Chelativorans sp. AA-79: one gene and its partner. The protein of the gene in region 2 interacts with the protein of the main gene of each other region in a pairwise test. Links are inferred from orthologs where the notes say so. Each region holds a gene or a part of one and is shown on either strand. Other genes may lie near its edges. The genes, in order: trkA and ptsN.

Region 1 (15,499 bases), 2.6 Mb from region 2 along the record:
AGCTTTTCGGCCACGAGAAGGGCGCCTTTACCGGCGCACAGCAGCGTTCTTCCGGCCGGTTCGAGCAGGCCGAGGGCGGCACGCTCTTCCTCGACGAGATCGGCGACATGCCGATGGAAGCCCAGACCAGGCTCCTGCGCGTGCTGCAGCAGGGCGAATATACGACCGTGGGCGGGCGCACCCCGATCAAGACGGATGTACGGATCGTTGCCGCCACTAACAAGGATCTGCGCGCGCTGATCAATCAGGGCCTCTTCCGCGAGGACCTGTTCTATCGCCTGAATGTCGTGCCGCTGCGTCTGCCGCCGCTGCGCGAGCGGGCGGAGGATATCCCGGACCTGGTGCGCCATTTCTTCGCCCAGGCGGAGCGGGAGGGGCTGCAGCCGAAGCGAATCGCCAAGGGCGGCCTCGACGCGATGATGCAGTATCCGTGGCCTGGAAACGTGCGCGAGCTCGAGAATCTCGTGCGGCGGCTCGCCGCGCTTTATCCGCAGGACGAGATCTCGGAGGAGGTGATCCTCAGCGAACTTTATGGCGGGTTGCCCGCCGCCGGCACACGCCCGGCGGACGGCGCAGTACAGGAGTTGCCGCTCGGCCAGTCGGTCGAACAATATCTGCAGCGCTATTTCCGAGGCTTCGGTTCCGCGCTTCCGCCGCCGGGCCTCTACCACCGCATCCTGGCGGAGGTGGAATATCCCCTTGTGCTCGCAGCGCTCGCGGCCACCCACGGCAACCAGATCCGCGCGGCGGAACTGCTCGGCGTGAACCGCAACACACTGCGCAAGAAGATCCGCGAACTTGGCGTTGATATCTACCGGACGGCGAAGCATCCTTCCCCCACCTGATCCGCAGCGGGGCGAACTCAATCCGGGTTTGCACAGGCCGCGACAAAGCCCGTTGCAAAATCGCCACATTGCGTTGCATATCTGCAACGCAATCGAAGGACCATTTGGCCGACGGGAGTGGGATGAGGACTGAGGGGCCAGCAACGGCCGAAAAGCCGAATCGTCGGCCGGCGCTGAACGAGGGTCGCCGCCTGATGGCGCTGCCAGGCATCATCGCCACCATCGTGGCGCTGATCACGGCTGCGATCTCGTTCACCGTGCTGCTCGGGCTCATGCAGCCCTATATCACGCCGGACGCACGCACCACGCTGGTGCTGATCGGCATCAATGCCGCTGTTGTCCTCGTTCTTCTCGGGTTGATCGGCCGCGAGGCGCATCGGATCTACGCCGCGCGCAGGGCGGGCAAGGCTGCCTCCCGGCTCCATGTCCGCATCGTCGCGATGTTCTCTCTGGTGGCTGCGATTCCCGCGATCCTCGTCGCCGTCGTCGCGTCGGTCACGCTCGATCTCGGGCTCGACCGCTGGTTTGAGCTCAGGACGAGGGTGATCGTGCAATCCTCGCTCTCCATTGCCGAGGCCTATGTGCGCGAGAATGCCAGGAACCTGCAGGGCACCACGCTCTCCATGGCGATCGACCTCGACCGTTTCCGCACGCTCTACAATCTCGACCGCATGGGATTTCGGCAGCGTCTCACGCAGCAGGCCATTGCTCGCGGGCTTGCCCATGCGGTGCTCATCCGCAGGGACGAATCGGTCATCATGGGGGCCGACATCTCCGAGCCCACGACCATTCCAGCGCCGCGGCAGAACGACATGGAGGCTGCCGCCGAAGGCCGCCCGGCGCTCTTTACGCTGCCGCCGGGCAATCTCATCGGCGCCATCGTGAAGCTTCAGGAGATCCCCGATGCCTTCCTCTACACGTCACGGGAGCTCGACCCGCAGGTGATCAAGGCGCAGCGCCTGGTGGCGGCCAACACGGATGAGTACCGGTCTCTGGAGCAGAACCGCTTCAGCACCCAGGTCGCCTTTGCCTTGCTTTATCTCGTGGTCACGCTGGCCATCGTGCTCGCAGCCATCTGGACCGGCATTGCCGTGGCCGACCGCCTGGTGCGACCGATCCGGCAACTAATCAGCGCTGCGGACGCGGTCTCCATGGGCAATCTGGACGTGGCAGTCCCGGTGCGCAGTTCCGACGGCGATGTCGCCTCGCTTGGGGACACGTTCAACAAGATGACGTTCCAGCTCAAGACGCAGCGGGACCAGCTCATTTCCGCCCGCGACACGATCGACGAGCGCCGCCGCTTCACCGAGGCCGTGCTTTCCGGTGTAACGGCGGGCGTCATCGGCGTGGATGCCGACGGGATCGTGTCGATCGTCAACCGATCCGCCGAGACCATGCTCGCCATCAACAGCGACAGGGTGACTGGAAAGAACCTCTCGGCGGTGCTGCCGCAGATCGGCGCGGTCTTCGAGACGGGGCGCGCCCCGGGACGACGCGTCTATCGCGATCAGGTGACCTTCTATCGCGCCGGCGCAGAGCGTACCTTCAACATCCAGATCACCACCGAGGAGGCTGTGGGCGAGAGCGACGAGCGGTCCTATGTCGTGACCGTGGACGACATCACCGATCTGGTGCAGGCGCAGCGCTCCACCGCCTGGGCGGATGTGGCGCGCCGCATCGCGCATGAGATCAAGAATCCCCTGACCCCGATTCAGCTTTCCGCCGAGCGCATCCGCCGGCGCTTCGGAAAGGTGATCACCGAAGATCGCGCGATCTTCGACCAGTGCACCGATACGATCATCCGCCAGGTGGGAGACATCGGCCGTATGGTGGACGAGTTTTCCGCCTTTGCACGTATGCCCAAACCCGAGATGCAGCGCCTCGATCTGCGCGAACCTCTGCGGGAAGCCACGTTCCTGATCGAAGTAAGCCGGCCGGATATCAGGATCGAGAACGACCTGGCCGATCAGCCGCTGATCGGCCGCTTCGACACGCGGCTGATGAGCCAGGCCTTCGGCAATGTCATCAAAAATGCCGCGGAGGCGATCGATGCCGTGCCGCAGGAGGAGCGTCGCGGGGGTGTCATCAAAATCTCGGCGCGCAACACCGGGCAAAGCATCGAGGTACTGGTCATGGACAACGGCAAGGGCCTGCCGCGGGAAAATCGGCAAAGACTGCTCGAGCCCTATATGACGACGCGGGAAAAGGGCACGGGGCTCGGCCTTGCAATCGTCAAGAAGATCATAGAGGACCACGGCGGCTCGCTGGAGTTGCTCGATGCGCCGCAGCGTTTCCACGGCGGCGTCGGCGCGATGATCCGAATGGTCCTGCCGGTCACGCCGGCGGAAGAGGATAACGGGGCTGGGGCGGACAATTCTGTGAAAAGGACGGTAAGGGTCGACAATGGCGTCTGACATACTGGTCGTCGATGACGAGGAAGACATCCGCGAGCTCGTCGCTGGCATCCTGAGCGACGAGGGGCATGAAGCCCGTACCGCGGGCAACAGCGATGCAGCACTCGCGGCGATCGCCGAGCGCGTGCCTCGTCTGGTGCTCCTCGATATCTGGCTGCAGGGTTCCACCCTGGATGGCCTGGCGCTTCTCGACAAGATCAAGGAGATGCATCCCGGTCTTCCGGTGGTGATGATCTCCGGCCACGGCACGATCGAGACCGCCGTCTCCGCCATCAAGCGGGGGGCCTATGATTTCATCGAGAAGCCCTTCAAGGCCGATAGGCTGATCCTGATCTGCGAACGCGCGCTCGAGACCTCGAAGCTGCGCCGCGAAGTGCTGGACCTGAAGAAGCGCAGCGGCGAGACCTTCGATCTCATCGGCAATTCGGCGGCGATCAACCATCTGCGCCAGATCATCGAGCGCGTCGCGCCCAGCAACAGCCGCATCATGCTGATCGGACCCTCCGGTTCTGGCAAGGAACTCGCGGCACGGGCGATCCACGTCCTTTCGGGCCGCGCCGGCGGTCCCTTCGTGTCGGTCAATGCGGCCTCGATCACGCCGGAACGCATGGAGATCGAACTCTTCGGCACCGAATCGAACGGTGGAGAGCGCAAGGTGGGAGCGCTGGAGGAGGCGCATCGCGGCACGCTCTATCTCGACGAGGTGGCCGACATGCCGCGCGAAACGCAGGGCAAGATCCTGCGCGTGCTGGTCGACCAGCAGTTCGAGCGGGTAGGGGGCACGAAACGGGTCAAGGTGGATGTGCGCATCATCTCCTCCACCGCGCGCAATCTGGAGCGCATGATCGAGGATGGGCGTTTCCGCGAGGACCTCTATCACCGCCTGGCGGTGGTGCCGGTCGCCGTGCCGCCGCTTTCGGAACGGCGCGAGGACATTCCCGTCCTGGTCGATCACTTCATGCGGCAGATCACGACACAGGTGGGTATCAAGCCGCGCCGTCTGGGCGAGGACGCAATGGCTGTGCTGCAGGCCCACGACTGGCCGGGCAATATCCGGCAGCTTCGCAACAATATCGAGCGCCTGATGATTCTCACGCGCAGCGACGATGGGGATTCCCCCATCACGGCCGACCTCCTGCCGGCCGAGATCGGCGACGTGATGCCGCGTGTGCCGACCCAGTCGGACCAGCACATCATGGCGCTGCCATTGCGTGAGGCGCGCGAACTCTTCGAAAAGGAATATCTTCTGGCGCAGATCAACCGATTCGGCGGCAATATCTCGCGCACGGCCGAGTTCATCGGCATGGAGCGTTCCGCTTTGCACCGGAAGCTGAAATCGCTGGGCGTCTAGGGTCAATGGTAACAGCGAATAGAAATTCAGGAGGGGAACGGCATCTCATTCCCTGTTCCCTGATCGCTTTTCGCACTGAGAGAACCAACGCATGAAGGTCATCATTTGCGGCGCGGGGCAGGTGGGCTACGGCATCGCCGAGCGGCTCGCGGCGGAGCAGAACGACGTCTCGATCATCGACACCTCGCCCGACCTCATCCGCACCGTGCGCGATTCTCTCGACGTGCGCGGTGTCGTGGGCCACGGCGCGCATCCCGACACATTGGCCGCGGCGGGCGCGCAGCAGGCGGACATGCTCATCGCGGTGACCCTCTTTGACGAAGTGAACATGGTCGCCTGCCAGGTCGCCCACGCGCTCTTCAACGTGCCGACGAAGATCGCCCGCATCCGCTCGCAGGCCTATCTGCAGTCCCACTATATGGATCTGTTCTCGCGCGAGCACCTGCCGATCGACGTGATCATCTCGCCCGAGCTCGAAGTGGGCGAGATGGTGCTGAGGCGCATTGCCCTGCCGGGAGCGACGGATGTCGTCTCCTTCGCCGACGGGCACGTGGCCATGGTCGCCATCGAATGCCAGGAGGAATGCCCTGTCATCAACACGCCGCTGTCCCAACTCACCGAACTCTTCCCCGATCTGCCATCCACGGTCGTCGGCGTTTCGCGCGGCGGCCACCTTTTCGTGCCGCGCTCCAGCGACCAGCTCATGGCGGGGGACATGGCCTATGTGGTCACCACCAAGGAGCAGGTGCGGCGCACGCTCGGCCTTTTCGGGCACGACGAGAAGGAGGCGACGCGGATCGTGATTGCTGGAGGCGGCAATATCGGCCTTTATGTCGCCCGCGCCATAGAGCAGAAGCAGACCCGCACGAAGGTGAAGCTCATCGAGCACAACCGCGCCCGCGCGATCACGATCGCCGACCAGTTGCGGCGCACCGTGGTTCTCAACGGCAGCGCGCTGGAGCAGAAACTGCTTCTGGAAGCCGATATCGATCACGCGGACCTGATGGTGGCGCTCACCAATGACGATCAGGTCAACATCCTCTCCAGCGTCATCGCAAAGCAACTGGGCTGCAAATCGAACCTCGTCCTCATCAACAATCCCACCTATCACGATTTCGCCAGGACGCTCGGCATCGACGCCCATGTCAATCCGCGTGCGGTGACCATCTCCCGCGTGCTGCAGCATGTGCGCCGCGGGCGCATTCGCGCCGTGCACAACATCGACCGCGGTGCCGCGGAGGTGATCGAGGCGGAGGCGCTGGAGACCTCGCCGCTCGTCGGTCCGCCGCTCAACGAGCAGGACCTGCCGGACGGCATGCGGATCGGCGGCGTCTGGCGCGAGGGTCAGTTCATCCGGCCGAGCGGTATCCTGCGGATCAAGCCCAAGGACCGTGTCGTCATTTTTGCGCTTGCCAGCGCGGTGCGGCAGGTGGAACAGCTTTTCCGTGTGAGTCTGGAATTTTTCTGACCGGCCCCGCTGGGCCTTTTTCGAGGGAGCCTGGAATGCCGCGCATCGCCTATGTGAATGGCCGCTATGTTCGCCACGCGGAAGCCGCCGTTCACGTCGAAGACCGGGGATATCAATTCGCCGATGGCGTCTATGAGGTTTGCGAGGTGGCGCGGGGCTACATCATCGACATGACCCGTCACCTCGACAGGCTCGGCCGCTCTTTGCGGGAGCTCGAGATCCGCTGGCCGATGCACCGGGATGCGCTCGAATTCGTGTTGCGCGAAGTGGTGCGTCGCAACGGCGTCACCGACGGCCTCGTCTATCTGCAGGTGACGCGCGGTGTCGCCCCCCGTGATCACTTTTTTCCCTCGTCCGAAACAAAGCCGGCGCTCGTCATTACCGCCAAGCAGCTCGATCCGAGGAATGCCGCCAGGCGCGCCGAAACCGGCGTAAAGGTCATTACGGTGCCGGAAAACCGCTGGGACCGCGTCGACATCAAGACGGTCGGACTCCTCCCCAACGTGCTCGCCAAGCAGAAGGCACGGGAAGCCGGGGCCGCCGAGGCTTGGTTCGTCGACGGCGACGGCCTGGTGAAGGAAGGCGCTTCCACCAACGCCTGGATCGTGACCGCCGACGGAAAGCTGGTCACCCGCCCCGCCGATTTCGGCATCCTTCGAGGCGTGACCCGCGCCACAGTGATGGAACTCGCGGCGAACATGGGATTGGAGGTGGAGGAGAGGGCGTTTTCGGTGGAGGAGGCGCAATCGGCCCGCGAAGCCTTCATCACGGCGGCCTCCACCGTGGTGATGCCCGTGGTCGATATCGACGGTCGTCCGGTGGCGAACGGCCATCCGGGTTCCCTCACGCTGTCGCTCAGGCAATCGTTTTTTGACGTTGCGGAAAAAAGTCCTGCCTGTTAACCCAATCCGATGAGCCGATGCGTGAGAGGCGTTCGGCGGGCGCGGCAGGAGGGCAGTTGCCGTGCTTGACAGGGCGTGGCTAATTTTGCGCTACTGCCGGCAAAGCGCAGGGGATGAAAAACAAAAATGGCGGAACGTTCCCAGAATCTGCAGGATCTGTTTCTTAATACCGTTCGCAAGAGCAAGAACCCGCTGACGATTTTCCTGATCAACGGCGTGAAATTGACTGGTGTCGTGACATCGTTCGACAATTTCTGCGTTCTTCTGCGCCGGGACGGCCACTCGCAGCTCGTTTACAAGCATGCCATCTCCACGATCATGCCGAGCCAGCCGGTCCAGCTGTTCGAGGCGGAGGAAGGCAGTCGGGAAGGCTGATTGGCTGAAGAACCGCAGGCCGGCAGAGAGCCGCGTGACCGGGACGGAACCGGCACGGAGGACCGCACAAAGGCTGTCGTCATAGCGCCGATAATTTCGGCGCGAGGTCGCGTGCAAGCCGACGAGGGCGCCCAGCGCACGCATATGCCGCTTTCTCCGCAGGCAAAGCTGGAGGAGGCGGTCGGACTGGCCGAAGCGATCGATCTCGACATCGCCCATAGCGAAGTCTTTGCCCTTGCCCAGCCGCGGCCGGCGACGCTTATCGGCGCCGGCAAGGTGGACGAGCTGGCCACCATCGTCGCCGAGAAGGACGCTGAGCTCGTTATCGTTGACCATCAACTGAGCCCGGTGCAGCAGCGCAACCTGGAACGCAGCTTCAAGGCCAAGGTCCTCGATCGGACGGGGTTGATCCTGGAAATCTTCGGGCGTCGTGCCCGCACCAAGGAAGGGCGGCTTCAGGTCGATCTTGCCCATCTCGAATACCAGCGCGGCCGGCTGGTGAGGAGCTGGACCCACCTCGAGCGCCAGCGCGGTGGCGGCGGCTTCATGGGCGGTCCCGGCGAAACGCAGATCGAAGCCGACCGCCGACTCCTGCAGGAACGTATCCTGCGCATCCGGCGCGAGCTGGAAACCGTACGGCGGACACGCGACCTGCATCGGGCGAAACGGCGCAAGGTGCCTTTTCCCGTAGTCGCCATCGTCGGCTATACGAATGCCGGCAAGTCAACGCTCTTCAACCGGCTCACCGGTGCGGCCGTGCTGGCGGAGGACATGCTGTTCGCCACGCTCGATCCCACACTGCGGCGCGTCCGCTTCCCGCATGGGACGGTCGTGATCCTTTCCGATACGGTTGGCTTCATTTCGGATCTGCCGCCGCATCTGGTGGCGGCCTTCCGTGCCACTTTGGAGGAGGTGGTCGAGGCCGATCTCGTCGTCCATCTGCGCGATATTTCCGACCCCGACACGACGGCCCATGCCGCCGATGTGGAGCAGGTGCTGGCGAGCCTCGGGGTGAATGCCTCCGACACGAACCGCGTCATCGAGGTCTGGAACAAGATTGACCGGCTAAGCGAGTCCGATCGCGAGAGGCTCCTGCGCCAGGAGGCCGACAGGACAGCTCACGTGGCAATTTCCGCCATCACGGGCGAGGGGATAGACACGCTGATGGCGCTGATCGAGGAGCGGCTCTCGGGCGCCGTTCAGGAAGCTTCCTTCACCCTTTCGCCGGGCCAGATGGGGCTGATGGACTGGATATACCGGCATGGCGACGTGACCGGCCGGGAGGATCACGAGGACGGGAGCATCACCGTCCGGATTCTTGCAACTCATGCAGCACGTGAAGAAATAGAACGAAAATTATCCAACGATAAGAGGACGTAACGAAGGTTACTTCATCTTCTTCGCGCGCTGCCAAAGCTCTTCCATTTCCGCCAGAGATGCTGTGCCCAGCGGTTTTTCAGACGCCTTGAGATCGCGCTCGATGGCGTGGAAACGGCTTCGGAATTTATCGTTGGCGGCACGCAGCGCGTCTTCGGGATCGATGGCCAGATGCCGGCCGAGATTGACCATTGCAAAGAGGAGATCGCCGAATTCCTCAGCGATGGCCTCGTCGGCGTCTCCATCCAGTTCTTGGCGAAGCTCACCGATCTCCTCCTCGATCTTATCGAGGATAGGGCGAGCGGCGCCCCAGTCGAAACCGACGCGAGCTGCTTTTTCCTGAAGCTTGAGCGCGCGCATCAAAGCGGGCAGGGCGACGGTCACATCGTCAAGATAGCCGCGCCCCTGCGTCTCGTCCTCCTTGGTCTGCCCGCGGCGCTCCCGGCGCTCGGCCTTTTCCTCGGCCTTGATGCGCTCCCACATGCCCTTTGCCATGCCAGCCTCACGCGCGTCGGCGTCGCCGAAGACATGGGGATGACGGCGGATCATCTTTGTCGTGATGGCCTCGACCACGTCGCCGAAATCGAAGCGATCTGCTTCCTCTGCCATGCGCGCATGGAAGACGACCTGGAGCAGTAGGTCGCCCAACTCTTCCCGCAGATCATGCATGTCGTTGCGCTGAATGGCATCGAGTACCTCGTAGGCTTCCTCGATCGTGTAGGGCGCGACGGTGGAGAAGTTCTGTTCCACGTCCCAAGGACAACCCGTCTCGGGATCGCGCAGCGCGGCCATGATCTCGACGAGGCGGGAGATGTCCTTGGAAGGCTTCATATGGGGGCTCCGGCTTGGATCGCGAGAAAGCCGTACCGCGCCTCGGCGCGCTTCTCAAGCCGCATCGGGCCCGGATCAGTGCCGCCGTCCTCCCTCCGTCGTCAAAAATACCGCCAGGACACAGCACAGAAAGCCAAGGGACAATGACAGGCCGTGATGACCTATCAATTGCATCGCCAGACCCGTCGCGGGCGAGCCGGCGATGCCGCCGATGCCCCACGCGAGCGCGAAGGCCGCGTTACCGGCGATCAAGGCTTGGCCGGTGAAACGCTCACCGAGTTGGATCAGCGAGATGGTGTATATACCGAAAGAGACCCCGCCCCAGACGAAAACGAGTGGCCAAATGAGCCACAGGTCGAAGATCAAGGGCAGCAGCAGGCAGCCGGCCAGAGAGGCCACAACACAAAACAACATGGCCCGTGTCGATCCAAACCGTTCGGCCGCGCGCCCGAGCAAAATCTGCATCATGGCATTGCCTGCGATGAAGCAGGTGATGAGCGGAGCGATGCGATCCTCGGCGCTGCTGAGCGCGGCGCCATAGACCGGGAACAAGGAAAGCAGGATCTGCTCGAAGGCGGCGGCAGTGAAAACCGCGAACAATAGGAGCGGTGCCAGCGCGAAGAAGCCGCCGACCGACGTTGCCTCCCCGTCATGCGGCATCTTCGGCAGGCGCGGCACGACCGCAAGCAGGATCATACCGCAGAGAAGGAAGGCCACGATGCCGATCATGAAGGGCGGCCAACCCTGTGTGCCGATCAGGCCGAGCGACAGCGGACCGATGGCGAAACCACCCGAGACGATCGATGAATAGAGGCCCATGATGCGGCCCCGGCGCGGCGCGGGCGTGATCGAGATCAGCCAGGTTTCGCTGATCACATAAAGCGGATTGGCGAAGACGCCGAGCAGGAAGCGCAGCGGCATCCAGGCCCAGACTTGCGTCGTCCCGGCAATTGCGATCAGGGTGGCTGCTGCCAGGATCGAACACACGATCGCAAGCCGCGCCCCGCCCACGCGCCGCGCGAGCGACGGAATGAAGGACGCGGATGCGATGAAGCCCAACGGCGTCATCGCCGCCGACAAGCCGATCAGGCCGGGTATCGTTCCCTGCCGCTCCAGGATAAAGCTGAGCAGCGGGTATGTCAGCCCCTGTGCCACGGCGAAGACCGTGACGGTCGCGATGATGCCCGCCATCGCGGCCCATGGAATCCGATCCTCGCGCGGCGATGTCGTGCTTTCGGCAGTCATGCAGACTTGGCAACCTCCATACGGTTCGAGGGTAGGGGCCCTCGACCTGAAAGAGGATGAATTCTGCAGGTGACGAACAGCGCGGTAATTAAGCTCTCCCAAATAGTTCCCAAAACTTCCAAACGGGCTATAGATGCGCCGTATGCAGGAATCTCGCTTAGCCTTTGGTCCGTTCGTACTCGATCCGGGTGCGGGAACGCTCCTTCGGAACGGCGTACCCGTTGCCGTCGGCTACCGTGGGCTAAAGCTGCTTGCAGCGCTCGTCGGACGGCCCGGCGAAATCGTAGGCAAGGCCGAGTTGATGGACGCGGCATGGCCGGGCATGGCCGTCGAGGAGGGCAACCTCACCGTCCAGATTTCGCTGCTGCGGAAACTGCTTGGTCCGGCCGTCGGCGGCGGTGAATGGATCGCCACGATTCCGCGCGTCGGGTACCGCTTCGTGGGCGCCGTCGAGCAGATCGGTAGCGCGAAGCGAAAGCCTTTGCCGCTGCCCGGTAAACCATCGATCGCCGTGCTGCCCTTCGTGAATGTCAGCAACGATCCCGAGCAGGAATCCTTCGCGGATGGGTTGACCGAGGATCTGATCACAGAGCTGTCCAGGATCTCCAGCCTGTTCGTCATCGCACGCAACTCGGCCTTTGCCTATAAAGGAAAGGCAATGGACGTGCGTGGGATCGCAGAGGATCTTGGCGTGCGCTTCCTGCTGGAGGGCAGCGCAAGACGTGCCGCGGGGCGCGTGCGCATCAATGCCCAGCTGGTCGATGCTGTGAGTGGCGATCATCTATGGGCGGAACGCTTCGACCGCAGCTTGGAAGATATCTTTTCCGTACAGGACGCGGTTACGGCCAAGATCGTGGAGGCGCTGCTTAGCCGGTTGCGCGCACCGCCGCCGCGCAAGCGGCCAAAAAGTCTCGAGGCCTACGATCTCTGTGTGCGGGCGCGCAAGCTGATGGATGATTCGCCGCAGACGGCGCAGGAAGCGCATCTGATGCTCACGCGGGCGGTTTCGCTCGATCCGGGATACGCCGAGGCCTATCGTTGGCTTGCAATGAACCACTGGATGGGATGGGTGCATTCCGGCGGACCGACTGAAGCCAACCGCAGCGTTGCCTTGGAACTGGCACACAAGGCCGTCGAGATCGATCCCAATGATGCCGGCAGCCACTGGGTCCTGGCTTACCTGCTTGCATATGAGCGCAGATTCGCCGAGGCGGATGCGGAATTCGCCAAGGCGACCGAGCACGACCCGAATGAGGCCGACGCCTGGGCGGCAATGTCCGATATCGCGGTCCTAGCCGGGCGAATAGAGGAGGGCCTTGAGCACATTCACAGGGCGTTCCGGCTGAACCCGTTTCCGGCAAGCTGGTACTATCTTGTGCTTGGCCAGGCGCAATATGCGGCCGGCGAATATGAATCCGCTATCGAGACACTGCGCAAGGACGAGACTTACCGTACGAGCTCACGCCGTTTCCTGGCGGCAAGCCTTGCGCAACTGGGCCGGCTCGACGAGGCGCGAGCAGAGGTCGAACTGTTCCTCGTGGGCAACCCACGTTTCACAACCCGCCACTGGGCCGCGACGGAGCCATTCCGCGACGCAGCGACGCTTGGGCACTTCGTTGACGGCTACCGCAAAGCCGGTCTTCCGGAGTGACGTCCCACGGCTATTCCAGGATATCGCCGTTTCCGTCGCCGGCGGGCGCTCCATGTTGTTTTCTACCGAACGGGCAGCTGATGGCATGCATTGTGATTGAGGGCATTAGCCGCTGTCGAGCAGAATCGCATAAGATAGATTATGGAACTCGCATTGACGGCGTAGCGGGATCGCTGCTGCTGCTGCCTTCCTCGCTTTCGCCTTGCGTTGATCTGGTCTGGCGCTTGCTACCGCATCGCTCCACGGCGGTATCCCGACGTTTCGAAGAATGTCTTTGCCTTGCGCAATGATGCCAGGGACCACGTGGCGCGCGTGGGCCACGGTTGTCCCGCGTCGTGAAATGGTCGTGAAATCGGCAGCTTGGCCGCGTTTTCAATTGTGGAATGGATTAATTTTTCCAGTCGGCTTGCTACTGGTGGCGCGCCTCCGTATAACTTTCCAGTCCGTGTCAATCATGCAGAGTTATGCGGCAGTTGACCTGCATGCCTGGGAGAATTGTATACTGGGCAATACGCGCTTGTGCGTCGATTGAGGCTTCCTCTTGCTAGGCGCGTCTTATTCAAGAGGCTTAGGGGTTTAGAACCATCGAACCAATGACTTCGAAGATAACGTGCTCATCCTTGTACAAGATTTTCGGCCGCGCTCCCGAGGAAGCTCTGGCTCTTCTCGAAGATGGCGCCGACAAAGATGAGATCTATGCCAAGACAGGCCAGGTCGTTGGCGTCGAAAATGTAAATTTTGAAGTTTCCGAGGGCGATATCTTCGTCGTCATGGGACTTTCAGGGTCGGGAAAATCCACGCTCGTCAGGATGATCAACGGGCTGATCAAGCCTAGCGCTGGAGAAATACTCGTAGACGGCACCAACGTCGCCGCTTGCAACGACGAGGAACTTCGCTCCGTTCGGCGCGACAAGGTCGCGATGGTGTTTCAGCATTTCGCGCTGTTCCCGCACAAGACGGTGGCAGAGAACGTGGCCTTCGGTCTCAAGATCAAGGGTGTCCCGGTGGCAGAGCGCCGCGAGCGGGCCCTGGCGGTGCTGGACCAGGTGGGCCTGGCCAACCGCGCCGACAGCTACCCGGAGGAGCTTTCGGGAGGTATGCAGCAACGCGTGGGCCTTGCCCGAGGACTTGCCGCCGATCCGGAAATCCTGCTCATGGACGAGCCCTTCGGCGCGCTCGATCCGCTGATCCGGCGCGACATGCAGACCGAACTCCTGGAACTGCAGCGCTCGCTCAAGAAGACGATCGTCTTCATCACGCACGACCTGCACGAGGCGCTGATCCTCGGCAATCGCATCGCCATCATGCACAATGGCAGGTTCGTCCAAGTGGGCACGGCGGAGGAGATCGTCGGCTCGCCGGCCGACGACTACGTGGCCGCCTTCACCGCCGATGTCGATCGCTCCCGCGTCTTCCGCGCCGGCAGCGTGGCCGTGGAACCGCATGCGGTGGATCTCGGGACAGGGGCCGAAGAGGCGGCGCGCCGCATGGAGGAGCTTGGCCTCGACGCGCTCTATGTGACGCAGGGTGGCAGGATCGCCGGCATTCTCACCTATCGCGATGCGGTGGGGGCTGCGCGCGTCGGGAATGGCAGCCTTCGCGATCTGATCGTTGAGGATTTCCCCTCCGCATCGCCCGACGTCCATCTCAGCGATCTCTATCCCATGGCGCAGAAGGGCCTTCCCATCGCCCTTCGTGATGCCAAGGGGCGCTTCACAGGGGTCGTACCGCCACAGGCGGTGTTCGCGAAGCTGGCGGCGGGGGCTGCATGATGGACTGGGTGAGCCCTTCCGATTTCCTGTCCATCCCCTTCGACGATTGGGTGAACTCTTTCGTCAAGGATTGGCTCGTGCCGAATTTCAGGCCGTTCTTCCGCGCCATCCAGTGGCCCGTCGTCCAAGTGCTCGACGGGCTGGCCTATGCGCTCAACGCGACGCCCATGTTGCTGTTCGCGGCCATCCTCTCGCTGGTCGCGTGGCGTACGGCCGGACGCGGCGTAGGCCTGTTCACCCTGGCTTCGCTCTTCTTCATCGATCTCATCGGCCTGTGGAGCGAGACGATGACGACGCTCGCCATGGTGGTGACCGCCGTCTTCTTCTGCGTGCTCATCGGCGTCCCGCTGGGCGTGGCGGCGGCGCGCAGCGACATCTATGAGAGGGTGCAGAGACCGGTTTTGGACGTGATGCAGACGATCCCGTCTTTCGTCTATCTCGTGCCCATCGTCATGCTGTTCGGCGTAGGAATGGTGCCAGGCATCATCGCCACCATCATCTTCGCCCTCCCTCCGATCGTGCGTCTGACCAATCTCGGCATACGCAATGTGCGAAGCGATCTGACCGAGGCCGCGACCTCCTTCGGCGCGACGCCATGGCAGGCGCTCGTAGAGGTGCAGTTCCCGCTGGCCATGCGCACCGTCATGGCGGGGCTGAACCAGACCCTGATGCTCGCCCTCTCCATGGTGGTCATCGCGGCCCTCATCGGCGGCGGGGGGCTTGGGCTCACCGTATTCACGGGCCTTGGTCGTCTCGATGTGGGCAATGCGACGGCCGGCGGTGTCGGCATCGTGCTCCTGGCGATCATCCTCGACCGCATCAGCCAAGCGCTCGGCGAGAAGAAATCGGTTCACACCGTCTCCCTCGCCACCACGATCAAATCCTTCTTCGGCTCTGCGTCGCAGCGCGATGCAACTGCCCATCACGAGCGGGCCGCACCTGAAGGTCTGTAAGCAAATGCCTGGCAACGGGCATGATCGATGCTCCGTCGATGGCGGGGCGAGCAAAATCAGGGAGATTTGCATGCATAGATCTAGAACGATGATTTCAGCCCTCGCCATTTCGGCAGCGCTGGCGCTGTCCCTTCCCGCCGGGGCGTTCGCGCAGGACAATCCCGGCGAAGGCACCAATGTCAGGATGGCGCGGGCGACTTGGGACACGGGCTGGTTTCATGCGGCGATCTACAAGAAGCTGCTGGAGGAACTGGGATATACGGTCGAGGGTCCGACGACGCTCGACAATCCGCCCTTCTACCAGGCGGTCGCCCA
Region 2 (15,521 bases):
CGGCCCGGCTCGATCACGCCGCGATCGGTGAGCCCGACGGATTCGGCGGGGTTCCTGGAAACCTTGGCCACGGCCTCCGGCAGGCTGATGCCTTCCACCACCTCGTCGAGGAAAAACGCCGCCTGGACGAGGCTGAAGGGGATATAGTCGGAAGACAGGATGTCCAGATCACCCGCCTCGGCGAGCTCGCGCGCGGACACATTGCCGGAATGCGAGCCGCCACGCACCACGTTCGGCGCGCCCATGAGGACCGCCATGCCCGCATCCTTGGAAGCACGCGCGGCAGCGGCCGTGGTGGGGAATTCGGCCACGCGCACGCCGTCGGCTTCCGCCTCTTTTACATGCTCCGTCGTGGCATCGTCGTGGCTCGCCAGGATGATGTCGTGAACCCGGCACGCTTCGGAAATGGCACGCCGGTTTGGACCGGAATTCGCCTGCGATTCCGCCATGCGCCTCTCACAGAAGCGCCGGAAATCGTCGTCCGAGAGCTTCATCTTGACCTTGTAGTAAGTGGCATAAGCGTCAAGATTGGTGAACTGCCGCTGGCCCGGAGAATGGTCCATCAGGGATGCGAGCTTCACATGCGGGTCATTCTCGAAGAGGGTGAACCCGGACAAGCAGTCGGGTGCGGAAACCTCGCAGCGCAGATGCAGAAAATGATCGGCGCGAAGCCGATCGGCCGCGATGCTCTGCTCGATCGCATCCGCCAGGCGGCGCATGTCCTCGGCTTCCACGTCCGCATCCTCGTCGAGACCGATGCGCAGCGCGTCGAAGACGGTCGTGATGCCGGACGCGGCGATCTGCGCATCATGGGCCAGCACGGATGCCACGGGGTTCCAGCGGACCTTGGGACGCGGCGCATAGTGCCGCTCGAGGTGATCCGTATGGAGTTCGACGAGCCCTGGGATGAGGAAATCGCCCTCCATATCCTCACCCGCATCCATCTGGCCTCGGGACAGTTCGGCAATCCGGCCATCCCGGACGGCGACGCTGCCGCCGATCACCTCGTCGGCCAGAACGATACGGGCGTTCTTGAGAATCAATTCACTGGGCATTTTCAAGCGAACTTTCTTTCCCTCGCGCCACCAATGGCATGCAAGGATTTCACATGGAAGGGAGATCCCGCCTCGGGCTCGGCGAAAAGCGCGAGAGAAGAGATCTCGAGCGGCTCCAGGAGCAGCGGCCCGAAGAACTCGTCGATCGCAGCCTCCATGCGCGCGGCTTCAGCCGCCGGGACACGCCCCGTAAGCGTCATATGGAAGCGGAACTCCTCGAACACGTAAGGATAGCCCCATTTGTGGAGATTTTTAAGCTGCGCGGGCGTGAGGCCGTCCGGATTGCGCCGCTCCATCTCTTTCGCCGTCATCGGAGCACGGAAAGGTTCGAAAAAGGTCACGACATCAGCGGCGAGGCGATCGAGTTGCGGAGAAGGAACGGCCGGAACGAGAGCGAAGAAGCCATCCAGCCGCGCAAGCTCGATGCGCTCGACGGCGAATGGCTCCCGCTCGGCGGCAAAGCGCGAGAGGGCGGCCGTAAGCTCGGCCTCGCTCTTGCCCTCCACGAGCCGGAACGGCGCCTTGAGCGTAGCGTGAAAACCATATCGGCGGGCGGCCGCTGTGTGAAAGGCGATCTCGGCGGCGGAAAAAGGGCCGGCGGCGGACGGTGCCTGGGTTTGACCGCCAAACGCGCTGCGCCCCAGCCACCGCTCGGCTACACGGGCCAGCGGATCGTCCTTCTCGGGTGTAAAATAGATCGCGTATCGCATGGTCGGTCCTCGCAGATCGCGATGGATTAAGTGATTTGCATGACAGATTAACGAAGCCGCCACAGAAAAGCATCTGCCGGGTTCTTCTCGGCTGGGGGCGTGCAGCGCCCGTCAGCCGCCTTCGGAAGCCTGGGAAGGCGCTCACATCCGCAGGCGTTCCGATTGTTCTTGCCGTATTTGTGCAACGCCAAGTGATGCCGTCGCCTTGGTCGAAAGGCCCTCTAAGGGCCGATCAGTCGGCGGCGCAGCATGTTGGATATATTATCGAAGATGAAAACCACAAGAAGGATGAGCAGCACCATATAGGCCACGTTCTCCCAATCGGAATTGGTCCGCATCGCCTCCCAGAGCTTCAGGCCGATCCCGCCTGCGCCGACGGCGCCGATGATGGTGGCGGAGCGTGTGTTCGATTCCCAGAAATAGAGCGCCTGGCTCAGGAAGACGGGCAGGACCTGCGGCATGACTCCGTAACGCTGGACCTCCGCCGGAGCCGCGCCGACGGAGCGGACGCCTTCGCGCTGCTTGTCGTCTATATTCTCCAGCGCTTCGGAATAGAGCTTCCCGAACGTACCGGTGTCCGTGAAGAAGATGGCAGAAATGCCGGCAAGCGGCCCCGGGCCGAAGGCGCGCGTGAAGAACAGGGCCCAGATCAGCATGTCCACCGAGCGCAGGAAATCGAAAAAGCGCTTGAGAAGGAAATTGCCGACGCGGTTCGGATAGATGTTGCGGGCGGCCATGAAGGAAAGCGGGAACGCCACCAAGGTCGCCAGCACCGTGCCGGCAAAGGCCATGACGATGGTCTGGAGAAGCTTCACCCAGACGTCGCCGTGCTGCCATTCGGCGTTGTTCACGAAATCGCTCCAGGCGAGCGCCGCGTTGGATACACCCGGATCGAGCCGCTCGCCGAAGAGGATGAGCGAAGCGACCTCGCCGAGCGGACGGCCGAAAAAGGCCGAGCGCGTGTCGAAGAGGAAGTTTTCCCAGCCAAGGAAGCGGCGGCGGATCTTGACCTCGTCGTCCTCGATCTCGGCACGCCCGGCAAATCCCAAATAGGCGATCACCTTGGCTCCGGGCTCACGCTGCGAGGCCCATCGCGGCAGGGGTTCGCGGGCGATCACGCCCGCGCCCTCCTCGACGTCGAGCGTCAGTGCCTCGCCGCCGCGTTCGATGCGCACGAGACCGGGGCGGACATCCACGCGGGTTCCTGCGCCGAACCGGATGCTGGCCTCCACGACTGCTTCTTCCCGCCGAACCGTCTCCGGCACGCCATCGGCGGGAGAGGACTCCACCGACGGCGTACCGGAGGCCCCCGCGCCCAGGGAGCCGAGAAAGCTGTCTTCACCGCCCTTGGCGTTCGCATTATCCAGCGGGCCGAGGAAACCCGCGCCGCTAGTTGCACCGCCCGAGGCGGTCCCCGCCTGCTCGCGTATCGCGACGATAGCAGTCTCCTTGGTCACCCAATCGGGGTCGGGGTGCTCTCCCAGGGGCGAAAAACGCGGATAGGTGATCTCCAGGTGGTTCTCGCGGAACCCGATGTCCGGCCGGACTTCATACGAAACCCAGTCAGCCATATAGGCGCCGGCAATGCCCCAGTTCCCGCCGGAGAACACCTGCCCGATCGAGAAGAACCACCACGCGAAGACGAGATAGGCGACAATGCTCGCACCGACCAGAAATGCGGTCAACCGCTTGCGCACCGACGCGGCAAAGACCTGCGGGTGGCGTTCGGCGATCGCCTGAGCCTCGGCTTCCGTCAAAACAGCCATCTCAGCCTCCGCGTCCGAATTCGAAGCTCTGTTTGCCGACGACGCGGCGGCGGAGCCACGCCGAGAGTTGGTCGACGGCTACAATCGTCAGGAAGAGCAGGAGAACGATCGCCAGCGTCTTGGCCTCATGCGTCTGGCTGATGGAGAGCCGGAGCGCTTCGCCGATGCCGCCTCCCCCAACCGCACCGATGATGGTGGAGGCGCGGACATTGATCTCCAGGCGCAGAAGCGCGTAGCTCAGGAAATTGGGAAGCACCTGTGGCACGATACCGAACCAGACGCGCTCGACCAAATTGGCGCCGGCGGCGCGCAGGCCTTCCTCGGCACGCATATCCGCATTTTCCACGACCTCGAAAAACATCTTGCCCAGAGCACCCACGGTGTGGATGGCGACAGCGATGATGGCCGGCACGGCGCCCAGCGAAAGGATGGCGAGGAAGAAGCCCGCGATCACGATCTCCGGAAACGCGCGCAGCACTTCCATGAAGCGGCGGACGAAGAAACGCAGCCAGCGCCGGGTCGTGATATTCGAAGCAGCGACGAAGCAGAGCATGAAACCCAGCGCGAAGCCGACGAATGTCGCGACGAGCGCGATATTGATCGTCTCCAGCATCTTGTAGAAATACTCGGGAATATAGAAGGTCTCGGTGATATAGACCCTGCCCGCCGGATAGTTGTATTTGAGGCTGCCGTCGTCATAGGGCGAGGGCAGATCGAACAGGGCGCGCCAGACTTCCCAGCCGTCGCGCGGCACGAGTTGCCCGACGAAGTCGAAGAAATAGGGAAGGCGGTCGAAGAACTTGCCCGCATTGGATTCGTTGGCGAACCAGAGCGAGCCGCCCATGGCGAACACCATGAAGAGGATGCCGCCGATGGTGTAGAGCCGGCGGCGCGCCGCCAGGGCCTGCCAATGACCTTCGATGGCAAGGCCGACACTGGAGAGGGTTGCGCCCTGATTGGCTATGCTCATGCCGCTCTTTCCGCAAAAAAAGCGCCGCCAGGAGGGACTGGCGGCGCAGGTGGGGCAATCGATGTTCAGGAGCCGATCTGCTTGCGGCGCGCCTCGAAGATGGGCTCATAGAAGGCCGGCGTGACTTCCGTGTAACCTGTGTAATCGCCGCCCTGGATCGCGGAGAAGCACTCGGGATCGTTGTTCGGCAGGTCCATCATGAAGGACTTGAACGTGTCCTTCATGCTCTGGTCCATGGAAGTGCGCACGACGATCGGGCCGTTCGGGATGAGCGGTGATTTCCAGATCTCGACCAGGTCATCCATGTCGAGGATACCCTTCTCCACCATCTTGTGCAGGTTGCCCGACGTGTAGCCTTCGGAGAAGTCACCGACCCCGGAGGCCCAGGTCGTGCCGGCGTCGAAGGTGCCCTTGACGACTTCCAGCACGAGGTTCTCGTGGCCGCCGCCGAAGCCGGTCTCGGAGAAATATTCCTCGATGCTGCTGCCGATCGCGGCCGGCAGGGTGACCGCCGGAATGAGATAGCCGGAGGTGGAGTCCGGATCGGCGAAACCGAGCTTCTTGCCCTTGAGGTCGGCGAGCGTCTCGATGCCGGAATCCTTGCGCGCCACCATCACCGAATGGTAGCCGGTCGAACCGTCGGTCTGCACCGTGGTCAGGATCGGCTCGACGGCGTTCGAGTCCTCGAGATAGACCTTGGCATAGCCAGAGGCGCCGAGCTCGGCGTAATCGAGCGTGCCGCCCAGAAGCCCCTGGATCACGCCGTCATAGTCGGCGGCCGGGAAGAGCGAGACCTTCTCCACGCCGAGCACAGCAGGCAGTTTGTCGACCAGGCACTGGAAATTTCGCAGCCGGTCGGCTTCGTTCTCGCCGCCCAGGATGCCGATACGGAATTCCTTCAGGTCTTCCGCGTGTGCGCCGTTCGCCAGAACCGCGCCGAGGGCGAAGGCGCCCATCACTACATGCTTCAACATTGCGTCTCTCCTGTCTGGGCCGGGCCTGCCGGCTCGCTTGTTGTCTGCTGCGCCCTTTACGCGGGCAAACGCGCCGGTTCAGCCGGCGAGCACGGCCGGTTCCAGGTGGCGCGGCTTTTCGCCTCGCGGCCGGAGCGGCTCGTCGATGCTCGTGGAGGTGATCTCCTCGGGAATGGCGTCCGCCCCTTCCGCGCCGTAGATCCGCCGCACGGCGTCGCCGGTCAGTTCGTCGGGCGCGCCGTCGAAGACGACGGCACCCCTGGCCATGCCGACGATGCGCGAGCAGTAGTGACGTGCGGTGTCCAGCGTGTGCAGGTTGGTGATGACGGTAATGCCCTCGCGCGCATTGATGTCGGCGAGCGAATCCATCACCACCTTGGCGTTGAGCGGATCGAGCGACGCGATCGGTTCGTCGGCGAGGATCACCTTCGGCTCCTGCATGAGCGCACGCGCGATCGCGACGCGCTGCTGCTGACCGCCGGAAAGGGTTCCGGCACGCTGAAGCGCCGTCTGGGCGATGTCCAGGCGCTCGAGGGCCGCGATCGCCTGCAGCCGCTCCTCGCGCGAATAGAGGTTGAGGAGGTTGAGCGCGGTCGACCGGTGGTTCAGCCGTCCGAGCAGCACATTGGTGAGAACGTCGAGCCGCGGCACGAGGTTGAACTGCTGGAAGATCATCGCGCAGTCGCGCTGCCAGCGGCGAAGCTCGGCGCCCCTGAGCGCCGACACCTCGGTGCCGCGAAAGAAGATCGCGCCCTCGCTCGGATCGATGAGGCGATTGATCATGCGAAGCAAGGTCGACTTGCCGGCGCCGGAGCGGCCGATAATGCCGACCATCTCGCCCTCGCCGATCTCGATCTGCACTCCCTTCACGGCGGCATTGGAGCCAAACCGCCGCGTGACCTGGCGTAGCTGAAGCATGAGCTGCTTCTCCCCGTTTCGGGCTTTGCACCCTTTGTTGGGGAAACCGCCTAAAACCTCAGCATGAACTTGGAATGTCGGCGAGGTGTCAGTTTTGTTACAATCCACCGGCACCTGGCCGGCAGCATCCTTCGGACCGTTGCTACAGCCTCGCCAGGCGCTCGACCAGAAGCTCGAAGAAGGCCTCGTGATCGATGTCGCGCATCACATGCGCATTCACCGGCCGGTCGGTGATGCGCCACCAATCGATCACCGTCATGCCCCGGGTCAGCGGCGAAGCGGTCTCGACGCTCACATTGCAGCGGCGCCCGCGGAAAAGCTCCGGTCGAAGGAGATAGGCGATCACGCACGGGTCGTGCAACGGGCCGCCGTCCGAGCCGTATTTCTCCTCGTCGAAGCGCTCGAAGAATTCGAGCAGTTCCGCCGTGACCGCGCCGACGCGGGTACCGAGATCGCGGAACGCAGCGATGCGGGTTGCCGTCGTCAGGGCCTTGTGCGTGACGTCGAGCGGCATCATCACGATCGGGATCCCGGAACGGAAGACGACGTCGGCCGCGTGCGGATCGACATAGATGTTGAACTCGGCCGCGGGCGTTATGTTGCCGCCCTCGAAGAAGCCGCCCCCCATCATGACGATCTCCTTGACGCGCGGAGCGATGCGCGGCTCGCGCACAAGAGCGAGCGCGACATTGGTGAGCGGCCCGAGCGTGCAAAGGGTGATCTCGCCGGGATCATGCGCCATCAGCGCATCGATGACGAAATCGACGGCATGCGCGTGCTGCAGCGGCATTGTCGGGTCCGGCAGGTCCGGACCGCCGAGGCCCGTCCTGCCATGGACGTGCTCCGCCGTCACGAGTTCGTTCACCATCGGACGTGTGGCGCCGGCATAGACGGCGACATGCGGCCGCACCGCCAACTCGCAGACCTTGCGGGCGTTCTTCACCGTCAGCGCGAGCGGCACGTTGCCCGCGACAGCGGTGATCCCGAGGACTTCGAGTTCGGGGCTCGCCAGCGCCAGAAGGATGGCAACTGCGTCATCCTGGCCGGGATCCGTATCGATGATGATCTTTCTCGGTTGCGCCACAGGACTTTACCCTTCTTGAACTCGTCCCCAGGATCGACCATATCAGGAGCACGGGCGGAAACGCCATTCGGGTTTCCGCCTCTCCACGTCGCTCTTTGAGGGCAGGAAGACATGACGCGCATGACGCCGTTTTCGAACCCGCTTCTGTTGGGGTTCGACAGTATGGAAAAGACGCTCGAACGCATCGCAAAGTCGGGCGACAGCTATCCGCCATACAATATCGAACGCATTCGCAACACCGATGGGCAAGGCGAACGTCTGCGCATCACGCTTGCCGTTGCCGGCTTCTCGGAGCAGGACCTGGAAGTGACCACGGAGGAAAACCAGCTCCTAGTACGGGGACGGCAGAACGACGAGACCGAGCGCGAGTATCTGCACCGGGGCATTGCCTCGCGGCAGTTCCAACGCGTTTTCGTTCTTGCCGACGGCATGCGGGTGTTGAGTGCCGAACTCAAGAACGGCCTGCTTGCCATCGATCTCGACAGACCCGAGCCCGAGCGGCTGGTGCGCAAGATCAATATTTCGGTGAAGGAGCCATGACTGACAAAAGCGGCGGCTCCCTTTTTACCGGAACCACAAGCTCTTTGGCGGGTTGGTCCCTTGAGGACGGCCTGCCGGACAGGAGGCTAAGATGACTGAGAACGAAATGAAATTCACGGTGACCCCGCAGCAGCTCGCCCATCTCGGCGAAGGTGCAATCGCCTATATGCGCGAAATGGACGCGGCGGAATTGAAGGTGAAGTTCCCCGGTGTGCCCGACATGGCACCGGGCACCAAGCTGTGGGCGCTGTTTGCCGCCAATGGTCAGCCGATCCTGCTGGCCGATGCGCGCGATGCAGCCCTTGCCGGCGCGTTCCAGAACGATCTGCAGCCGGTCAGCCTGCACTGACGAGGAGCTGAACAAGCCGATGGCGCCACGCCGGAATGCCTGCGTGGCGGATGCCTGATGGTCAGGCGGCGTTCGAGGCGGGAGCTTCAGACAAAAATGTGTGAATGGCCACGGCGTCATGCGTGCCGCGGATTTTCGCCGTGGTTTCCGCATCGCGCAGGACACGCGCGATGCGCGAAAGCGCCTTGAGATGATCGGCGCCTGCCCCTTCGGGGGCCAGCAGCAAAAATACCAGGTCGACGGGCAGATCATCAAGGGAATCGAAATCGACCGGCGTCTCCAGCCGGGCGAACACACCGGTGATCTGCTTGATTCCGGGCAGCTTTCCATGCGGGATGGCTATGCCGTTGCCCACACCGGTGGAGCCCAGCTTCTCCCGCTGCAGGATGGTGTCGAAGATTTCGCGCTCCGGCAGCCCCGTCTCGGCAGCCGCCTTTTCAGCAAGAAGCTGCAGGACCTGCTTCTTGGAATTCGCCTTCAAGGCCGGCAGGATCGCCGAAACCTCGATCAGATCGCTAAGATCCATTTCATGCTTCCTCTGCTTGCCCAGCGGCCAAGCTTTATCCGTTGGTGGCTGCCGAAGGATCGATCCAGCCGATATTTCCGTCCGAACGCCGGTAGACGATGTTCACCTCATTGCTTCCGGCGTTGCGGAAGACGAAAACGGGGCTGTCCTTCATGTCGAGTTCGATGACGGCGGAAGCGACGGACATGGATCTGAGCGGCATCTTCGATTCGGCCACGACGGTCGGCGCATAGTCCTCCGGCACCTCGTCCTCGCCCTCGTCAAAGGAAGCGAAGACCCGGTAGTCCGCTTCGAAGGACCCGGACCCGTTCTGGCCGATGCTGTGAGACTTCAACCTCCGCTTGTAGCGTCGCAGCCTCTTTTCTATCCGTTCCGCGGCCATGTCAAATGCAAGCTGCGGCTCCTGTGCCTCGCCCGTTGCCTGCAGCATAGCCCCGGTGTCGAGATGGATCGTACAATCCGCCGAGAAGCGGCTGTTCGACTTCTCCACAGTTACCCGCCCCGAAGACCCGCCGTCGAAGTATTTTTCCACCGCTTCGTGGATCCGGTCTTCGATGCGCGTCCGAAACGCATCACCGATTTCCATATGCTTGCCAGAAATACGGAGGCTCATGAGAGAACGACCTTTCCTGGTCAGGATACCAACAGATGCGAGTTTATACCCGTGGTCCGCGCATACAAGGTTCCGCGGAAGCAAAATGAGGTCCATGCAGTCGGGACTTCGGCTCATTTTCCGCCTGCCCCCGAGGGAGCAGGCGCGAGCGCCGAACCCGCCGTCCTCTTGGGGGCGGGCTTCTAGTGGCTTCACAGACCGTTGTCAATCGAAGCGCGCGGACAATCGGGCGCAAGCAGCATTCATGCGCCGGCGCCGGCCATCGCCTTCTTTTCGCGCCGGCGTTGCACCGAAGACGGAATATTCATGCCCTCTCGATATTTGGCGACCGTCCGGCGGGCGATATCGATCCCTTCCTTGTGCAGCACGTCCACGATCGTATCGTCGGAAAGCACGTCGTTGGGGTCTTCGGCTTCGACGAGGCCGCGGATGCGGTCACGTACGGATTCCGCCGAATGCGCATCGCCCCCGTCCGCCGCTGCGATCGCCGTTGTGAAGAAATAGCGAAGCTCGAAGAGGCCACGCGGCGTCATCATGTATTTGTTGGCCGCCACCCGGCTGATGGTCGACTCGTGCATATCGATTGCCTCAGCCACCGTGCGAAGCTTCAGCGGGCGCAAATGCCGTATCCCGTGCAGCAGGAAGGCATCCTGCTGCCGCACGATTTCCGCCGCTACCTTCAAGATGGTCTTCGCCCGCTGGTCCAGGCTGCGGGCGAGCCAATTGGCGTTCTGAAGGCACTCGGTAAGAAACGCCTTCTCACCCTTGGTGGCACGTTTGGAAACGGTCGTGAAATAGGTCTCGTTGACGAGGACGCGCGGCAGCGCGTCCTGATTGAGCTCGACCGCCCATCCGCCGTCCGGAGCAGGCCGCACGATCACATCCGGCGCGACCGGCTCGGCGGGCACGGACGTGAACGCAGCACCCGGCTTCGGGTCCAATGCCCGGATCTCGCCCAGCATTTCGATGAGGTCTTCCTCGTCAACGCCGCAGATCCGCTTCAGCGACTGGAAATCCCGTTTTGCGAGCAAATGAAGATGATCGAGCAGCGCCCGCATGGCCGGGTCCAGGCGATCGCGCGCCTCAAGCTGCAGCGCGAGGCATCCCGCCAGATCACTGGCGAACAGCCCCGGCGGATCGAATGTCCGGCAGGTTTGAAGCACGCGCTCCGCCGTCGCAGGATCTGCGCCCATGCGTTCGGTGATCTCGGTCAGGTCACCCGTGAAGTAGCCGGCATCGTCGAGGCCCTCGGCGAATTCCTCGGCGAGCAACCTGGAGGCGGGATCCGGAAAAGTAAGGACGATCTGCTCGCGCACGTGGTCACGCAGCGTCACCGGCGCTGCCGCTATCGCCTCAAGATTCCAGTCCTCACCTCCCGCGAGGCCGTTGCCCGAAGCCGAGCGCCACTGTGCGGAGAGATCCGGTCCAATGGCATCCCGCATGCCGGGATCGTCGGGAAAGAGATTCTCAAGCGAACTGTCCAGCCGATCGGCCATCCCCTCGGCGATAGAGGAAGGAGGCTGCGTGGTGTCGGAAAGGGCATCTCCCTCGTTCGCCTCCTCCCGTTCCAGAAGGGGATTGCGCTCGATCTCGGCGGAGATGAACTGCTCCAACTCCACGTGAGTAAGCTGAAGCAGCCGGATCGACTGCAGCAGTTGCGGCGTCATCACCAGCGATTGGGCCTGCCGCAAATATATGCTGGGTGAAAGCGCCATGCCGCGCCGTTCGATTCCGTTCCCGCGGACCATTCCGCCTGGCCGCGATAAAACTGGCCCGGTATTTGCTTGTCAAGAAACAAGCGTCAAAAGAAGGCGAAAGCACGCTCGAAGACGGTACTTTTCGCATTTTGGGCGCAGGACAGCTTCCCGGGTCGCAATCCCGGCGGGACGCCGCGCGCCGCGGAATACTAAAGCGTGAAGCCCTCGCCGAGATACAGCCGACGGACATCGGCGTTGCCGACGATGTCCTCCGGCCTCCCGTGGGTGAGGACCTGGCCCGCATGGATGATATAGGCGCGGTCGATCAGACCGAGCGTCTCACGCACATTGTGGTCGGTGATCAGGACACCGATACCGCGCGCGGTCAGGTGCCGCACCAGTTGCTGGATATCGGTCACCGCAATTGGGTCGATACCGGCAAAGGGCTCATCAAGCAGCATGAAGTTCGGCTTGCTGGCAAGGGCCCGCGCGATCTCCAACCGCCGCCGCTCGCCGCCCGAGAGAGCGATGGCGGGCGATTTGCGCAGGTGACCTATATGGAACTCCTCGAGAAGCGAATCGAGCGTGCGCTCGCGCTCCTTGCGGCTCTTCTCGACCACTTCGAGGATGCCGCGGATATTGGCCTCGACCGTCAGGCCGCGAAAGATGGAGGCTTCCTGCGGCAGATAACCGATGCCGAGACGCGCCCGGCGGTACATCGGCATGGAGGTGACGTCATAACCGTCTATGTGGATCGTGCCCTGGTCGACCGGGACCAGACCGGTCACCATGTAGAAGCAGGTGGTCTTGCCGGCGCCATTGGGCCCGAGAAGACCAACCGCCTCGCCGGCGCGCACGCCGAGCGACACGCCGCTGACGACCTGGCGGTTCTTGTACGACTTGGTGAGACCGCGGGCGATCAGCGTGCCCTTGTAGGGCTCCGGAACCGCGTTGGAATCCGGCTTCCCGGCCCCGCCATTCCCGCGCGACTGTAGAAATGCCACTGGCGCTTACTGCCTGTTCTCGGAACTCGGGGTGAGGAGCATCTTCACGCGGCCGTTCGATCCGCCGCCCTTGCAGCTCTCCAGGGTGGCCTGACCGCTTTTCATCTGCACGGTGAGCTTACAGCCCACGATCACGTTGTCGCCTTCAGAAAGGACCACCTCGTCACCGGAAAGCACCAGCACTTCCGTTCCCATGTCGAAGGTGCCGCGGTCGCCGGTTGCGACCTGTGTCTCCGATTTTATATAGACGCCGCCTTCCGCCTCGATGCGGTCGATCTGCGCGCTGCCGGCCGTGGCGGAGCCTCCGTCATTGCGGTAATAGACATTCATCACTGCGGCCTTCATGGTGGTCGGCCCCTGGACGACCGTCACATTGCCCGTGAACGTGCCGAGACTCTTGTTCTCGTCCACCTCGAAGCGGTCGCTCTCGATCTGGATCGGTTCATCGCTCGAAAGACTGAGACTGCCGAACTGTGTCTGCGTGTCCTGCGCCGATGCGCCCGGCGCCGCAAGCACAAGCGCCGACACCAGGAGTGCCCCCAGAAGTTTCGTCATTGTTCTCCGCTCTCCTGCCGCTGCCGCAGCCGCGCGGGGTCGAGCTCCACGCGCACGCGCTTCTCGAATATCAGCTTGCTGCCGCCTTCCGTCGCCTGGAAGGTATCCGCGTTCACACGCATCCCCTCCATCTCGATCTCTACCGGGTCATCGGTCGCCAGATCGTTCGATTCGATATCGACATTGGCGGATTGCAGCCGCGCCACGATGCCGGAGCTCATCGTCACCGTGATTTCGTCATCAAGCACCAGCTTGTTCGCCTGCCTGTCAAAAACCCCGCCGCCGGCGCTGATCGTCGCCTTGTGCTCCTCGTCGATCGGCAAAGTCGCCCTGATCTTTTCAAGCTCGATCGGCCCCGTATCGGAGCCGATCGGTTGCCGCGCCCGTTCGGCGGTCATGCTGTAGGGCAGATCCTCACTGGTGAAGCCATTGAGGGAAGGATTGTGCATCACCAGGCTGCCACCTTCGATTGTCGCCGAATCGAGATCGATCGCCTCGAGTCCTGTCGGAGAAAGCAGAGAATAGCCAAAAAAGAGCCCGGAGACCACGATGGCCGCCGCCGGCAATATGAATTTGAGAGCGCGGACGCGGCGCGAGTGGCGAACGGCGCGCGCGAAAGCTTCCGCGCCACGCTCGGTGTGCCGCGTGGCCGGGGCGGAAATCCCGCTCATTTCTGCTTTGGCGATGCTGTTCAACAATCCACTCCTGGCGAACGAAAAAAACGTCTTCCGGCCCTTTGCATCCTGCCCGTTCGCGTCTTCGGCAGCACTGCTGCTTTCGCCGCCTTTTGCCGGCCGCTGCATCGGGGTTCCTCGCCCTTTCTCGCCGTCCCACCGCATTATGGCCGATTTTGGGTTGCCTTCAAAGGCTTAGCAGCAGTGGACCCGACGCCCACCCGTGATCCGGAGCGAAACACGGGTAGCTCATATGCGCAGCTTCGTCTAAAAGGCAAGCCTGATCATATGTGAGTATAAGAGCCCGCCATGTCCACCCGAGCCGATGATCTTGTTGACCGGAGGCGCCTGAGGCGCAAGCTGACGTTCTGGCGTGCCGCCGCCCTGCTGGTGCTGGTCCTTGCCATCGCCGCTACCGCTCGCTGGCTCTTCGGCGATACGCTGGCCGCCGGCCCGCATATCGCGCAGGTTCGAATCGAAGGCACCATCCTGGAGGACAGGGAGCTTCTCGACCTGATCAAGGACCTGCAGGAAACCGACGCCGTGGAGGGCGTGATCGTCACCGTGGATTCCCCCGGAGGCACGACGGCAGGCGGGGAGGCGATCTTCGATGCCTTGCGCCGGCTTGCGGCCGAAAAGCCGGTGGTGGCCCAGGTCGGGACGCTGGCCGCTTCAGCAGGCTATATGGTGGCGAGCGCGGCTGATTTCATCGTTGCGCGCCAGACCTCGATCGTCGGCTCGATCGGCGTCATCATCCAGTATCCGGAGGTCACCGAACTGCTGGACAAGCTCGGCATCAAGGTGGAAGAGGTGAAATCCTCCCCGTTGAAGGCGGAGCCTTCTCCCTTCAATCCGACCACGGAAGAGGAACGCCAGATGCTGGCCTCCATGATCAGCGACAGCTACGACTGGTTCGTAGACCTCGTCAGCGAGCGGCGAAAGCTGCCTCGCGAAGACGTGCTGGCGTTGGCGGACGGCTCCATCTTCACCGGCCGCCAGGCGCTGGAGCGCAAGCTTGTCGACGCCTTGGGCGGCGAGCGCGAAGCGCAGGCGTGGCTGACCGAACAGGGCCTCAGCGGCGATCTCGAAGTGGTCGAGTGGAAGCCGGAAGGGTCGGGCGGATCGTTCCTCCTTCCGGGCGCTGCGATCCGGTGGATCGCGGCCGTGCTGGGTCTGCCGCAAGAAGGAGCGTTCCTTAATCGTCTCGGAATGGAACACATCTTCCTTGACGGTCTGGTGTCGCTCTGGCAACCTGAAGCCGGGTTTCAAGAATGAAAAAAAGAATAAATTCAGGGGAATATGTGAACAATCAGAGCGGCGGAAAAGACTATGATCAAGTCCGAACTCGTGCAGACCATTGCCAATCGCAATCCGCACCTGTTTCTTCGTGACGTGGAAAACATCGTCAATGCGATATTCGACGAGATCACCGAGGCGCTCGCCGCGGGAAACCGGGTGGAGTTGCGCGGCTTCGGTGCTTTTTCAGTGAAGAACCGCCCCGCCCGCACGGGGCGCAACCCGCGCACCGGGGAATCCGTTCCCGTGGAGGAGAAATGGGTTCCCTTCTTCAAAACCGGAAAGGAGTTGCGCGAGCGGCTGAATGCGGAAGAATAGCCTGTCTCAGCGAAGGAACCCGCTCGAATGCTCAACCGTGCCGTGCTCGTGCTGATCATCGTGCCCCTCGCGATCATCCTGATTGCGCTGGCGGTGGCGAACCGAGCCCTCATGCCGTTCACCATCGACCCGTTCAATCCCGGAAACCCGGGGCTGACGGTGGAGATGCCGCTGTTCGTCTATCTCTTCCTCGCCATGATCCTGGGCATGATCATCGGCGGCGCGGTCACCTGGTTCCGGCAGGGGCGATACCGCAGGCTCGCTCGCGAGCGGGCCTCGGAAATCGAGCGCTTGCGCACGCGCGCCGCTCCGGAGGCAAGCACGACCGCGTTGCTGCGCACGGATGCGTAGAAACGCGGCATGATCACGATCTCCCCTGACGACGTCGACGGATGTCTTACCTATCCCGGTTTGGTGGAGACGCTGCGCAGTGCATTCAAAAACGGGGCGGTGCAGCCGGTGCGCCACCATC

What was found.
Region 1: the proteins of ptsN (region 2) and trkA interact in binary tests that used the Escherichia coli proteins (3 or more experiments, as listed by UniProt). The link is inferred for Chelativorans sp. AA-79 from one-to-one orthologs.

What each region holds. Positions count from the first base shown.
Region 1 is NZ_CP120361.1:2,792,810-2,808,308, forward strand. The notes cover bases 3,921-6,889. They hold trkA (Trk system potassium transporter TrkA), read left to right. Parts: upstream 3,921-4,701; coding sequence 4,702-6,078; downstream 6,079-6,889. Other genes in these bases: PVE73_RS13580 (sigma-54 dependent transcriptional regulator), read left to right, coding at 3,921-4,610; PVE73_RS13590 (D-amino-acid transaminase), read left to right, coding at 6,114-6,889. Also shown: ntrC (nitrogen regulation protein NR(I)), read left to right, coding at 1-845; PVE73_RS13575 (PAS domain-containing sensor histidine kinase), read left to right, coding at 968-3,259; more of PVE73_RS13580, read left to right, coding at 3,249-3,920; more of PVE73_RS13590, read left to right, coding at 6,890-6,980; RNA chaperone Hfq, read left to right, coding at 7,107-7,355; GTPase HflX, read left to right, coding at 7,437-8,735; mazG (nucleoside triphosphate pyrophosphohydrolase), read right to left, coding at 8,742-9,563; PVE73_RS13610 (MFS transporter), read right to left, coding at 9,639-10,808; PVE73_RS13615 (winged helix-turn-helix domain-containing tetratricopeptide repeat protein), read left to right, coding at 10,951-12,459; PVE73_RS13620 (glycine betaine/L-proline ABC transporter ATP-binding protein), read left to right, coding at 13,080-14,231; PVE73_RS13625 (proline/glycine betaine ABC transporter permease), read left to right, coding at 14,228-15,184; glycine betaine/L-proline ABC transporter substrate-binding protein ProX, read left to right, coding at 15,255-15,499. UniProt on the Escherichia coli protein: Part of the constitutive potassium transport systems TrkG and TrkH. May regulate the transport activity of TrkG and TrkH systems. Binds to NAD(+) and NADH.
Region 2 is NZ_CP120361.1:174,267-189,787, reverse strand. What follows is about bases 7,161-10,151. They hold ptsN (PTS IIA-like nitrogen regulatory protein PtsN), read right to left. Parts: upstream 8,893-10,151; coding sequence 8,428-8,892; downstream 7,161-8,427. Other genes in these bases: rpoN (RNA polymerase factor sigma-54), read right to left, coding at 9,748-10,151; raiA (ribosome-associated translation inhibitor RaiA), read right to left, coding at 8,927-9,505; PVE73_RS00880 (DUF1150 family protein), read left to right, coding at 8,109-8,366; PVE73_RS00885 (Hsp20 family protein), read left to right, coding at 7,589-8,017; PVE73_RS00890 (nucleoside hydrolase), read right to left, coding at 7,161-7,477. In the rest of the region: PVE73_RS00920 (alpha-D-ribose 1-methylphosphonate 5-triphosphate diphosphatase), read right to left, coding at 1-1,055; PVE73_RS00915 (DUF1045 domain-containing protein), read right to left, coding at 1,058-1,765; phosphonate ABC transporter, permease protein PhnE, read right to left, coding at 1,987-3,531; phosphonate ABC transporter, permease protein PhnE, read right to left, coding at 3,533-4,501; phnD (phosphonate ABC transporter substrate-binding protein), read right to left, coding at 4,567-5,475; phnC (phosphonate ABC transporter ATP-binding protein), read right to left, coding at 5,554-6,393; more of PVE73_RS00890, read right to left, coding at 6,536-7,160; more of rpoN, read right to left, coding at 10,152-11,220; lptB (LPS export ABC transporter ATP-binding protein), read right to left, coding at 11,412-12,206; PVE73_RS00855 (LptA/OstA family protein), read right to left, coding at 12,213-12,761; LPS export ABC transporter periplasmic protein LptC, read right to left, coding at 12,758-13,456; signal peptide peptidase SppA, read left to right, coding at 13,745-14,710; PVE73_RS00840 (integration host factor subunit beta), read left to right, coding at 14,765-15,049; PVE73_RS00835 (LapA family protein), read left to right, coding at 15,077-15,400; PVE73_RS00830 (ornithine cyclodeaminase family protein), read left to right, coding at 15,410-15,521. UniProt on the Escherichia coli protein: Seems to have a role in regulating nitrogen assimilation.